Regions from separate parts of the Shewanella oncorhynchi genome, predicted to be linked through region 2. Evidence: predicted binding sites of a transcription regulator. Region 2 holds the regulator's gene; the other holds the start of a gene.
What was found. Region 2 encodes FliA, which starts transcription of late flagellar genes. Its sites were predicted from a motif close to CTAAAGNTNNNNNNNNNNNNGCCGATA; they were not measured.
Positions count from the first base shown of each region.

Region 1: pomA (flagellar motor protein PomA) is a predicted target of FliA. The motif match lies at 2,253-2,279, and genes of this name have one in related genera.

Region 1 covers NZ_CP132914.1:3,483,236-3,490,388, reverse strand. Annotated here, with positions in the region: gene dxs (1-deoxy-D-xylulose-5-phosphate synthase) at 1-978, opposite strand, end outside; gene ispA ((2E,6E)-farnesyl diphosphate synthase) at 1,000-1,881, opposite strand; gene xseB (exodeoxyribonuclease VII small subunit) at 1,884-2,123, opposite strand; gene pomA (flagellar motor protein PomA) at 2,438-3,205, shown strand; gene RA178_RS15635 (flagellar motor protein MotB) at 3,209-4,135, shown strand; gene thiI (tRNA uracil 4-sulfurtransferase ThiI) at 4,586-6,040, shown strand; gene RA178_RS15625 (hypothetical protein) at 6,176-6,412, opposite strand; gene RA178_RS15620 (transcriptional regulator GcvA) at 6,640-7,153, shown strand, end outside.
Region 2 covers NZ_CP132914.1:1,625,933-1,633,085, forward strand. Annotated here, with positions in the region: gene flhA (flagellar biosynthesis protein FlhA) at 1-936, shown strand, start outside; gene flhF (flagellar biosynthesis GTPase FlhF) at 948-2,330, shown strand; gene RA178_RS07415 (MinD/ParA family protein) at 2,335-3,216, shown strand; gene RA178_RS07420 (RNA polymerase sigma factor FliA) at 3,209-3,922, shown strand; gene cheY (chemotaxis response regulator CheY) at 3,970-4,353, shown strand; gene RA178_RS07430 (protein phosphatase CheZ) at 4,367-5,104, shown strand; gene RA178_RS07435 (chemotaxis protein CheA) at 5,120-7,153, shown strand, end outside.

The sequences.
Region 1 (7,153 bases), 1.9 Mb from region 2:
ACCGAAGACTTGAGAAAAAGTCGGTAAACCGGGTTTGGTGGCCGGCTTTTTAAAGAGTGATGGGTCAAACTTAGGCACAGCATGCCAACCGATAGGATCTTTTTCAGCAGGTTCATAACCACGACCTTTTTTGGTCATGATGTGCAGCACCTGTGGACCTTTCAGATTACGCATATTGCGCATGGTCTCAACCAGAGCGTCTACATCATGGCCATCGATAGGACCTATGTAGTTGAAACCTAACTCTTCAAATAGAGTGCCAGGAACGACCATACCTTTGAGGTGTTCCTCAGTGCGCTTGGCCATTTCTTTGATGACTGGCATACCTTTCAACACTTTTTTGCCGCCTTCGCGCAGTGTGGTGTAGAAACGGCCTGACATCAGTTGTGCTAAATGATTGTTGAGGGCGCCGACATTTTCTGAAATCGACATTTCGTTGTCGTTCAGTACCACTAGCATGTCATTGTGCAAGTCGCCTGCGTGGTTCATTGCTTCAAACACCATGCCGCCGGTCATAGCGCCATCGCCGATGACAGCGACCACTTTACGACCTGCTTGCTCTTTTTCTGCAGCTATCGCCATCGCCAGCGCGGCGCTAATCGACGTGCCAGAATGGCCAACACTGAAAGTGTCGTATTCACTTTCTTCACGCCATGGGAAAGGATGTAAGCCATCTTTTTGCCGAATGGTGTGCATCTTGTCACGTCGACCCGTGAGAATTTTATGGGGGTAGGCTTGATGGCCTACGTCCCAGATCAGTCGATCAAAGGGGGTATTGTAGACATAGTGCAGTGCCACAGTGAGTTCTACTGTGCCGAGCCCAGAGGCAAAATGTCCGCTGGACATGCCAACAGACTTAAGAAGGAACTCGCGCAGTTCATCGGCTACTTGTGGTAAAAGTGCCTGAGGAAGCTGGCGGAGCTCATTGGGGGTGTTGGCCTGCGCCAACACGGGAAACTGAGAAATGTCCAAACTCATAGCGAGATACTTCGACTCTTATTATATTCTTCGCTCAATGATATAGCGGGCGAAGTCTGCAATTAACTGGCTATTGTATGGCAATTTAGCCAGCGCTGATAGTGCCTCTTGGATCAGTTGTTTGGCGGTGTCTTGTGCACCTTGTAGTCCAAGTAGTTGTGGAAACGTACTCTTATTCGATTCAGTATCAGAGCCTTGCGGTTTACCTAGCTCTTCGGTGGTGGCTACGATGTCAAGGATATCGTCTTGTACTTGGAAGGCGAGTCCGACCGCACGAGCAAAATCCATCATAGCAGCATACTGATCTTTTGGCGCGTTTGCGGCGATCAAAGCTAACTCAACGGCGCAGCTGATAAGGGCGCCGGTTTTCATATTATGTAGCTGAGTTAATGCTTTAAGATCAATATGTTTATCGGTCGAGGCTAAGTCTATCGCTTGGCCTCCACACATACCACGATAACCTGAGGCTTTGGCTAATACTCTTACCATAGCAATATGTTGTTCGCTGCTGACCCCTGCTACGGCTTCGGTGACAATTTCAAAGGCTAAGGTTTGCAGAGCATCCCCCGCTAAAATGGCCGTCGCTTCATCAAAGGCAATATGCACGGTCGGCTGGCCACGGCGGAGCTCGTCATCGTCCATGGCGGGTAAATCGTCGTGGATTAATGAATAAGCATGGATACATTCAATGGCTGCGGCGCAAGCATCTAACTTTTCGAGTTCGACCCCAAACATGCGTCCTACACTGTATACGAGGAACGGTCGAATGCGCTTCCCTCCCAATAAGGCACCGTAAGTCATAGCGGCTTTTAATTGGGGAGCTGTATCTTCAAGCGTACTAAAACGCTGTTTTAATTGATCATCAACTCGTTGTTGATATTCTTGAATGGTACTGACTAACACGCTTATTCGCCCTCAACGGCATAGGGGGATAGGGGCGCATTTTCGTCTTGTTTCAGTAAAATGGCCACTTTTTGTTGGGCTTGTTCGAGTTTTGCTTGGCTATTTCGAACGAGATTAATGCCACGTTCAAATTGTTTTAACGCGTCATCGAGGGAGATATCGCCTTGTTCTAGATAGGCAACGATGCGTTCAAGTTCGCCAAGGGATTCTTCAAAACTAAGATTTTCGGGTTTCTTCGCCACGTTCAGGTTTCCTTTGATTTAGCGGACACAAGGTATATCAGGGCGGCGTAAGGGTCAAATTCAGACTAAAGATATTTGCTCAATAGCACGCTTTGTTACTGAAATTTTTCCAGAAAATATAAATTGTCGCTAAACTTGCTTAGTGTGTGTCCGATAACTGACAATAGTATCATCATTTGTATGGTAATTTTTAACTGGATAAACAAGGCTCGTATGTGTGTCGGTGGGATTATCTTATTCGGTAGAATAACTGAGTGTTCTTGCTTACCCAGAGTAAGTATTATGTCGTTTATTACGAAAATTGAGGAGCCGTTGTGGATTTAGCAACAATAATCGGAATTGTGGGAGCCTTTGGTTTTATTCTCGGCGCTATGGTGACCAGTGGCGGCTTGATGATTTTCGTTGATGTGCCCTCGATCCTGATTGTGTTCGGTGGGTCCTTCTTCGTGGTAATGATGAAGTTCACTCTTAAACAGTTTTTAAGCGCCGTTAAAATTGCTTTGAAAGCTTTTGTATTTAAGATTGATAAACCAGAAGACTTGATTGAACAGTCAGTGACTATGGCGGATGCTGCCCGTAAAGGGGGTTTTTTGGCATTAGAAGAGGCGCAAATTAGCAATACTTTTATGCAAAAGGCTGTCGATATGTTGGTCGATGGTCATGATGGTGAAGTAGTGCGTGCAGCTCTAGAGAAGGATATCGCTCTAACGGAAGAACGTCATCGTACGGGGATTGGCATATTTAGAGCCTTTGGCGATGTTGGGCCAGCGATGGGGATGATAGGTACACTCGTTGGTCTCGTGGCCATGCTATCAAATATGGCGGATCCTAAATCTATTGGTCCTTCGATGGCGGTTGCGTTGTTAACCACATTATACGGCGCTATGGTCGCTAACATGGTTTGTCTTCCTATCGCGGATAAGCTAACGCTTAGAATGGGGGAGGAAATGCTCAATCGTAACCTTATTATGGATGCGGTATTGGCGATTCAAGATGGACAAAACCCGCGGGTGATTGAAGGCTTTTTGAAAAACTATCTTGCTGAAAAAAATCGTAAAATCGATACAACGGACGGAGAGTAGCCCATGGCTAAGTGCAATTGTCCACCGCCCGGAGCACCGCTCTGGTTGGCAACATTTGCCGACTTGATGTCGCTGTTAATGTGTTTCTTCGTATTGTTATTGTCATTTTCTGAAATGGACGTGATGAAGTTTAAGCAGATCGCGGGCTCAATGAAGTATGCCTTTGGTGTGCAAAATAAGGTGGAAGTTAAAGATATCCCGAAAGGGACTTCTGTCATTGCCTTAGAATTTAGACCAGGTCGCCCCGATCCGACTCCGATTGAAATCATTAACCAGCAAACGAATGAAATGACGGAACCTGTATTGGATTTCCAAGCGGGTGAAGACGATAGTGCGGGCGGTGTGCAGCAGCAAAATGGTTCTCAGCGGGGTGGCGAAGCGAGTGCAACGGCGCAAGAAGTGGCCGATGCGGTTAAAGCGGAAGCGGCAGCGGCGCAAGAAAAGATCAATCAGCAAGTGAAGAAGATGGCGCAGGAGCTCAATAAAGAGATCACCGATGGAGCGATTGAAATTGAGTCATTAGGTCAGCAGATTATTATTCGTATACGTGAGAAGGGGTCATTTGCTTCTGGCTCAGGTTTCCTGCAGCCTCGATTTAAACCTGTGGTGCGCTCAGTTGGCGAATTGTTAAAAGATGTGCCAGGTGTCATCACAGTGTCAGGTTACACGGATGATATGCAAATAAGCGATGAGCTCTATAGTTCTAATTGGGATTTATCCAGCAAACGTGCCGTGGCAGTGGCCCATGAGTTAGTACAGGTCAGCGGCTTTGATTCTAATCGAATGAAAGTGGTTGGTATGGCGTCTAACAATCCGATTGTGCCTAACGATTCTCCGGAAAATCGTGCCCGTAACCGCAGGGTTGAAATTGCTATTGAGCAAGGTAAAGCTAAGGAGTCTGAAGAAATTCAGATCGGTAATTCGCCTTAAGTGTTTAGATACTCTCCCAATCTAAAGCCGCAATAATCTTGCGGCTTTTTTATTGAGCTAATGTGGACTTTTCCCTTTTAGTTAACGTGTTATGCATCAAATCACTGTGGTTTATTTAAATCCATTTGGGCTTTACGTTAATCACATTGAGTGTGTAATCCCTAAGTTTCCTTGACCATCCCTCAACGACTTATTGTTAATAATTCATCTCAAATCACTTATTTTAAGCAGGGCAATTCACACCATTCGAATAGGCTTTAGTGACATTATTTCAGCCTAATTAGCTGCCGTGATTGAGTCATTAATACGCAATGAATACGCCATAAATGTGGCCTGTGTCGCTGTTGGCTATGTGCGCTGAAACTCGCCTTTTTAGGTTGCTTGGGTATATAATCCCCCGATTATTCTTTTAACCAATTTTGCTGTTTTAAAATTGCCCGCGGAAATCCCATGAAGTTTATTGTAAAGCTGTATCCAGAAATCATGATGAAGAGCAAGCCTGTACGCATGCGCTTCACCAAAATGCTCGAAACTAACATCCGTAATGTGCTTAAAAAAGTTGACGAAGATGCAAAAGTGCAGCGTCAATGGGACCGCATTATGGTGATGGTACCAAAGGATAAGCCTGAATTGGCCCAAGCTTTCGGTGAGCGTCTGGCGTGTATTCCTGGCATTGCACACGTAGTGCAAGTGGATGAGTACAGCTTTGAATCTGTTGATGATATTTATCAGCAAGTCTTGCCTGTTTACCGTGACCAACTCGCGGGTAAAACCTTCTGCGTGCGAGTAAAGCGTACTGGCGATCATGATTTTAATTCTATTGAAGTTGAGCGTTATGTCGGTGGTGGCTTAAACCAGTTTACTGATGCGCTGGGCGTGCGTTTAAAGAATCCGGACATTACCGTTAATTTAGAGATTGAGCGTGATAATCTTTATATGGTGACTAAGCGTATTGAAGGTCTAGGCGGTTTTCCGATGGCAACACAGGAAGATGTATTGTCCTTGATTTCGGGTGGTTTTGACTCTGGCGTCTCTAGCTATCAATTTATCAAAAAAGGCGCTCGTACCCACTACTGTTTCTTCAATCTGGGCGGCGCACAGCACGAAATTGGTGTTAAACAAGTGGCTTACCATTTGTGGAAAACCTACGGTGAATCCCACAAAGTGAAGTTTATCTCCGTGCCTTTTGAGCCTGTGGTTGCTGAGATTTTAGAGCGTATCGATAACGGACAAATGGGCGTTGTATTGAAACGCATGATGATGCGTACCGCGGCGCGTATCGCCGAGCGTATGGGCATTCAAGCCTTAGTTACCGGTGAAAGTTTAGGCCAAGTGTCTAGCCAGACCCTGACCAACTTAAACGTCATCGACCGTTGTACTGAGTTATTGATTCTACGTCCCTTAATCGCCATGGATAAGCAAGACATTATCAACGAGAGCCGTAAAATCGGCACCGAAGATTTTGCTAAATCAATGCCTGAATATTGCGGCGTCATTTCGCAAAAGCCGACGGTAAAAGCGGTATTAGCTAAGGTTGAAGCGGAAGAGAAAAAGTTCTCTGAGGATTTGATCGATCAGATCATCGCCCAATCTGTCACTATCGATATCAGGGAGATCGCAGAACAAATGGATACTCGGATTACTGAGACAGAAACGGTTGCTAGTATCGATACTAACCAAGTGGTCATTGATATTCGTGCCCCTGAAGAAGAGGAAAGCAAACCGCTGCAAATTGAAGGTATTGAGATAAAGCGCATCCCATTCTTCAAGTTAGCGACTCAGTTTGCCGATCTCGATAAGCAAAAGACTTATTTGCTCTATTGTGAGCGTGGGGTGATGAGTAAATTGCAGGCATTGTATTTAATCGAGCAAGGCTACACGAACGTGAAAGTGTATCGTCCATAAGTCGGGCGAAAACTTGCCCATTGCCGTATATCGTCAGTGGGATTGATTTGCTATTCAAGTACAAAAAAGCCGCATATTAATGCGGCTTTTTCTTTGCTCTTACTGATCGTGACCTGAGTTTCAGTGTCGTTTAGGTTATTCGGCTTTAACGACTTGCTGATGAGACGTGACATCGTCTGTGGCAATCAACAGAGTGGCTTCTTGTAGCACTTCTTGGTGCATTTTATTCATTGCAGCGGTTAAATCTGCAGTGATATTGGCTTGCAAGTCACTTGTGTCGATGACGATTTTGTCAACGAGTACATTTGCACTGGCATTGAAGCTGAGTGCTGAGACTAATATTAACGCAAATGCCGATTTTAAATTGAACATAGTCGCCTCCGGGCTGACAAATTAACGCTGTCAGACATTCCCATCATCAACTTTGAGATTGTCTAACTTAGGTATTTCATAGCTATGGATGTTTCATCGCTATTGGTGTTTCGTTGATAAGCTGTTTCATTGGCGCAAAATTTAACCAAAAACGCTGGCCTTTACAAACGATTAAATGTAACAATACGGATTAGAAAAACTAATTAAAAAACGAGACTGAGATCACTATGTCGAGAAGATTACCACCGCTTAATGCGGTTAAAGCTTTTGAGGCAGCCGCGCGGCATTTGAGCTTTACGCGGGCAGCGGAAGAATTGTTTGTTACGCAGGCTGCGGTGAGCCATCAAATAAAGGCATTAGAAGATTTCCTCGGATTAAAATTATTTCGTCGAAAGAACCGTTCTTTGCTATTAACCGAAGAAGGGCAGAGCTATTTTCTCGACATCAAAGATATCTTTATTCAGCTTGCCGATGCTACCGACAGATTACTCGCCCGCAGTGCTATTGGTTCGCTGACGGTCAGTATGTCACCCAGTTTTGCGATTCAATGGCTAGTGCCACGCTTGGCTAAATTCAGTGAGAAAAATCCCGATATCGATGTGCGAATAAAGGCCGTTGATACCGAAGCGAGTTCATTAACCGATGATGTGGATGTGGCTATTTATTATGGCTTAGGTAATTGGCCTGGGCTACGTGCAGATAAGCTCAGAAACGAAGTGCTTATTCCCGTGTGTTCGCCCA
Region 2 (7,153 bases):
AGCCGCATTAAAGGCGTGCGTAAAAAGTTGTCTCAGGAACTAGGCTTCTTAGTGCCCGCGGTGCATATTCGCGATAACTTAGATTTATCGCCTAATGCGTATCGCATTTCATTAATGGGCGTCGTCGTCGGAGAGGCAGATATTCGTCATGATTGCGAATTGGCGATCAACCCTGGTCAAGTCTATGGCAAACTCGATGGTATCGAAACGCGCGATCCCGCTTTTGGCCTGGAAGCGGTATGGATCGCTCCTGAGTTACGTGAGCACGCACAAACATTAGGTTATACCGTCGTCGATGCCGCCACTGTTGTTGCAACTCATATTAGTCAATTACTCACAAATAATGCCGCTAAGTTGTTAGGCTACGAAGAAGTGCAACAACTGATGGATATGCTTGCGAAACACTCACCTAAGCTGGTTGATGGCTTTATTCCAGATATCATGCCACTAGGACATGTCGTAAAAGTGATGCAGAACCTATTAAATGAAGGGGTTTCAGTTAGAGACTTGCGTACTATAGTGCAAACTTTGTTAGAATATGGCACTAAGAGCAATGACACTGAAGTCTTGACTGCCGCTGTACGTATCGCTTTGAAACGTATGATAGTTCAGGAAATCTCAGGCCCAGAGCTCGAAATCCCCGTCATTACTTTGGCGCCAGAGTTGGAACAGATGTTGCATCAGTCAATGCAAGCAACCGGTGGCGATGGTCCTAATATTGAACCCGGTCTTGCAGAACGCATGCAGCAGTCCCTTGCCGATGCGGCTCAAAAGCAAGAAATGGTCGGACAACCCGCCATATTGTTGACGTCAGGTATGTTACGCGCGACGCTGTCACGCTTTGTTAAACATACTATTCCTAATCTCAGAGTCATTTCATATCAAGAAATACCTGATGAGAAGCAAATACGTATCGTATCTGCAGTCGGCCAGTAGAGGACGCATAAGTGAAGATTAAACGATTTTTTGCCAAAGACATGCGCGCCGCACTGGCCCAAGTGAAAGAAACACTCGGCTCAGATGCCGTCATTATGTCAAATAAAAAAGTGAACGGTGGCATCGAAATTGTCGCTGCCGTTGACTATGACGAACCTAAATCGAAAACTGCAGCCACTGCGCCAGCACCGACCTTTATGGACGTGAGCGACGATCTCGTGTCCCTAGGTGCTAAGCAGCCAGTCCGTGTAGAAACTCGCGCTAAGCCAGCCGCACCAGCAGACTCATTACAAGCCTTACTTGAGAAGCAGCAAAGCCGTTTGAATCAACAAATGTCACATCAGCAAGTTGATGCCGAGTTACCAGCATGGGCTAAGGGCTTACAAGCCCCTACTGCTGTGAAACCAGAACGTCGTGAAGCACCTTCCTCGTTTGATAAAAAGCCACAAACATCACAGAAACAAAGTGCTGATATTGAGGCTATGCGGGATGAATTAGCATCACTGCGTAATTTACTGACACATCAAGTATCCTCCTTGATGACGGAACATAAAAAACGCATCGATCCCGTCGGTGCTATGCTCGAAGCCAAATTGCTTGAGGCTGAATTCTCCCCTGCGGTTGCGAATAAATTAGCCGCGCTGAGCCAGCATTATACGCCAGCTGAATTAGTCAGAGCATTACCACAAAGTCTTGCGAATATGCTTGATAATCAGGGCGATGACATTGTTAAGCAGGGCGGAGTGGTTGCATTAGTTGGTCCTACTGGGGTTGGTAAAACAACGTCATTAGCTAAACTTGCTGCCCGTTTTGCGGCACATCATGGTGCTGAACATGTTGCTTTAATTACCACAGATCATTATCGCATCGGAGCCTATGAGCAATTAGCAACTTATGGCAAAATAATGGGCTGCCCAGTAAAGCAAGCTCATGATCTAAATGAATTAGAGCAAATTCTCTATCAGTTTAGGAATCGCAAGCTAGTATTGATAGATACGGCTGGCATGGGACAGCGAGATATGCGCCTTTACCAGCAACTTGATAATTTAACTGCAAATAGCAGGATACCTATCCGCAGTTATCTGGTACTGTCTGCGACAGGGCAGCGCCGTGTGCTGCAAGATGCAGTCAATCATTTTAAACGCATTCCCCTATCTGGTGTCGTTCTCACAAAACTCGATGAATCTGTGTCGTTAGCAGGGGCATTAAGTGTGTTGATCCAAAACGGATTACCATTAAGTTATATTACTGATGGACAAAGAGTTCCTGAAGATATGAAAGTTGCGGATACCCTAGATTTAGCCCAGCAGGCACTCGCAGCGTTAGATAGTACAGAACAACAATCATTACAAGACACAGCGTGGTCAGATAATATGGCCTGTGCATTTGAGTAGATTTATGACCCTGGATCAAGCAAGTGGTTTACGTATGATGAATCAACCCTATAACGAAAAAGTGAAAGTAATCGCGGTCACTGGTGGCAAAGGAGGCGTGGGTAAAACCAGCGTTTCTATTAATACTGCTGTGGCATTAGCCGAAAAAGGCAAGCGTGTCTTGGTACTTGACGCTGACCTTGGCTTAGCAAACGTCGACGTCATGCTGGGTATTCGTGCCGAGCGTAACCTCTCTCATGTTCTCTCTGGTGATGCAGAGCTTGACGATATTATCGTTCGTGGTCCTAAGGGGATAGGCATAGTACCAGCCACCTCAGGAACACAGGGGATGGTGGAATTAAGCCCTGCGCAACATGCTGGATTAATCCGTGCATTTAGTGAGATGCGGACTCAGTTTGATATTCTAGTCGTAGATACTGCTGCTGGGATCTCAGATATGGTGCTCAGTTTCTCACGTGCTTCGCAGGATGTGCTAGTCGTTGTTTGTGATGAACCCACTTCGATTACCGATGCCTACGCCCTGATTAAAATTCTCAGCCGTGAGCATGGCGTGTTCCGTTTTAAAATAGTTGCCAATATGGTGCGTAGTTTACGCGAAGGTATGGAATTATTTGCTAAACTCAGTAAAGTGACCGACAGATTTTTAGATGTTGCACTTGAATTAGTCGCCACGATTCCATTTGACGAAAACTTACGTAAATCAGTTCGTAAACAAAAATTGGTGGTTGAAGCTTATCCTAAATCACCAGCGGCGATTGCGTATCAAGGATTGGCAAATAAAATTTTGAGCTGGCCTGTGCCGCAGCAACCTGGTGGGCATTTGGAGTTTTTCGTTGAGCGTTTAGTACAACGACCAGATTTTCAAGAGGAAAAAACGAGTGAATAAAGCCGCTGCGTATACTTGTTTAGACAATAAATCGTCGATCGTTGAACAGTATGCTCCGTTGGTTAAAAGAATTGCGCATCATTTACTCGCCAGACTACCTGCATCTGTGCAGTTAGATGATTTACTCCAAGCTGGGATGATGGGGTTACTAGAAGCATCATCCAAGTTTGATGGTGGCAAGGGTGCGAAATTTGAAACCTTCGCCGGCATACGCATACGTGGAGCCATGTTAGATGAAATTCGTCGTGGCGACTGGGTCCCTCGTTCCGTTCATCGTAACAATCGTAAGGTTGCACACGCTATTGATGAGTTAGAGCAAGAACTGGGCCGTGATGCACGCGACACAGAAATTGCAGAAAAACTTGATATGACGCTCGATGAGTACCATCATATTCTTAACGATGTTTCTGTCGGAAAAATCATAGGGATAGAAGATTTAGGCGTATCTCAGGATATACTTACAGTGAGTGATCGGTCCGATGATGATTCATTTGAAGCATTAGCTGAGAACCAATTTCATTCTGCTCTGGTTGAGGCAATTAAATTATTGCCTGAAAGAGATGCATTAGTGTTATCCCTGTACTACGATGAAGCATTGAATTTAAAAGAGATTGGCGCCATTCTTGAAGTCAGTGAATCGCGGGTTAGCCAGATATTAAGTCAGGCAATGTTGCGATTGAAAGCTAAACTCAAGCACTGGACATAAGTATAATTATTAATCGAGCACAGAATGTCAGCTCACCGGAGGAAACCTTGGACAAGAATATGAAGATTCTCATTGTTGACGATTTTTCGACAATGAGGCGTATCATCAAGAACTTGTTGCGAGACTTGGGGTTTAATAACACCCAAGAAGCAGACGATGGCTCAACAGCCCTGCCGATGTTGCAAAAGGGGGATTTTGATTTTGTTGTTACAGATTGGAATATGCCTGGTATGCAAGGAATCGATCTGTTAAAAGCAATTCGCGCTGATGATTCGCTAAAGCATTTACCCGTATTAATGGTAACTGCTGAAGCAAAACGTGAACAGATTATTGCTGCCGCTCAAGCGGGAGTGAATGGTTATGTGGTTAAGCCTTTTACCGCTGCAACGCTGAAAGAGAAGTTAGATAAAATATTCGAACGACTCGCTTGAGCAAGGATGAGCTATGAAGTCACAAACATCAGGGCTCATCACGCTCGAGCAAGCTCAGCATTTAGTTGAATTATTAAGTGCAGGTGAGCAAAGTCAGGCAGATGATTTATTTCGGGAGCTTGCTGCTCCACTGCAACGAGAATTATTCGAAGAAGTAGGTAAATTAACTCGGCAACTTCATAGTGCGCTGATGGATTTTCAAGTTGATAATCGTCTTGCTGAATTAGCCAATACAGAGATCCCCGATGCCAAGCAACGTTTAAATTACGTTATTGACATGACCGAACAAGCTGCAAATAAAACCATGGATGCGGTTGAAGAATGTTTACCTTTGGCTAATGCCGTGACCGTAAATATTCAAAATGTCATGCCATCTTGGGACAGATTAATGCGACGCGAGATAGCGCTGACTGAATTTAAGGGCCTTTGTCACGATGTACAAGACCTTATGTCTCGTAGTGCAAATGACTCGACTCGATTACGTGAATTGCTTAATCAAATTTTGATGGCGCAAGATTTTCAAGACTTAACAGGACAAATAATACGTCGTGTTATTGATCTAGTAATGGAAGTAGAAAGTAATCTGGTTTCTATGCTGACGGTATTTGGTGAGCAACCTATGATTGAAAGTCAGATTGCTCAGAAAAATAATATTGAAGCAGAAGGCCCGATAATGAATGCCGAGCTTCGTCAAGATGTGGTAACGGGTCAAGACGAAGTGGATGATCTTCTATCGAGTCTGGGTTTCTAACTGGGAGTCAATTTGATGGCCTTTGATGTAGATGAAGAGATACTCCAGGACTTTTTAATCGAAGCCGGTGAAATTTTAGAGCTTCTGCAAGAGCAACTCGTTGCGCTTGAAAATAATCCTGATGATACTAACTTGCTGAACGCCATTTTCCGAGGTTTTCATACCGTTAAAGGTGGTGCTGGCTTTCTTAGCTTAACTCCCATGGTTGATGTTTGTCATGAGGCTGAGAATACCTTCGATTTATTGCGGACAGGCAAGCGTAGCGTTAACGCAGAGTTGATGGATATTATTTTGCAGGCTGTTGATGCAATTAATACCATGTTTGCGCAAACCCAGCAGGGCGAGCAACAAGATCCCGCCGATTCAGGTTTGTTAGCGAGACTTAAAATGCTCAGTTCAGGTGTGCCTTTGCCATCTGAAGTCGCTTCTGCCAAGGTTGTAGAGCCAGAACATGTTGTTGAAGTCATTATTGATACTCCTACCCTTCAAGAAATCCCTGCTGACATAAGTGATAACTCATCTTCCATTGAAAATACGTCTTCAAGTATCGATGATATCAATGATGCTGAATTTGAAGCTTTATTGGATGCGCTTCATGGTTCAGGAAAGGGACCTGCGGTCGCTGCTACCACATTTGTATCTGAGCCAGTTGCTGCAAAGCCTGCTGCACCAATTAAAACGCCTTCAACATCAGGTGATGATATCACTGATGATGAGTTCGAGGCGTTACTGGATGAACTTCATGGCTCAGGTAAATTTAAAGCTGAGGCTGAAGTGCCTGTTAAGCCTAAGGTTGTGGCAACACCTGCACCTCAACCGATTGTAGATGCTGATGAAATTACCGATGATGAGTTTGAGCGATTACTCGATGAACTCCATGGGAAAGGCGGAGCACCTGCGAAAGCTGAAGTAAAAGCGCCTACGCCCCCTGTTTCGACTGTAGCACCTACTGCTGCACCACATGCTCCTGCGCCAGTAAAAGCCGCAGTACTAGCTCCTGCCCCAGTCGTTGCTGCAAAACCTAAGGTGGAAATTGCGGTTGTCGATAAAGCACCTGCTAAGGCTAGCTCTGCGAATGTGCCTCAGGGTGAAACAACGGTACGTGTAGATACTGCACGACTCGACCAGATCATGAATATGGTGGGTGAGTTAGTGTTAGTGCGTAATCGATTGGTGAGCTTAGGCATCAGTCGTGATGATGAGGAGATGTCGAAAGCTCTCGCGAACTTAGATCTCGTTACTGCCGATTTGCAAGGCGCTGTGATGAAAACCCGTATGCAACCGATCAAGAAAGTGTTTGGTCGTTTCCCTCGGGTGGTACGTGATCTTGCTCGTACACTAAACAAAGAAATTGATTTGATCATGGTCGGTGAAGAAACTGACTTAGATAAAAACCTCGTTGAAGCGCTTGCCGATCCACTCGTCCACTTAGTGCGTAACTCTGTGGACCATGGTATCGAGATGCCAAACGAGCGTGAAGCTAGTGGTAAGCCAAGAACGGGAACGATTACCTTATCTGCAAGTCAGGAAGGCGACCATATACTGCTGAAAATCGAAGACGATGGCGCAGGCATGGATCCTGAAAAACTCAAAAAAATCGCCATAAATCGTGGTGTGCTCGATGAAGATTCTGCTTCGCGGATGACAGATAGCGAAGCCTATAATTTGATTTTTGCACCAGGTTTTTCAACTAAAGTTGAGATTTCAGATATTTCAGGCCGTGGTGTTGGGATGGACGTGGTAAAAACTCGTATCACTCAGCTGAATGGCACTGTACATATTGATTCCATGAAAGGTAAGGGAACGATACTTGAGATTAAAGTACCGCTAACACTGGCGATTATGCCAACCTTAATGGTCGATGTCGCTAAACAAGTGTTCGCATTACCTCTATCTAGCGTGAATGAGATTTTCCATCTCGATCTCACAAAAACCAATATTGTTGATGGGCAACTGACTGTCATAGTGCGTAATAAGGCCGTACCTTTGTTCTATTTGGAACACTGGCTACATAGAAACAAAACGACCTTTAAACATGGCGATAAAAAG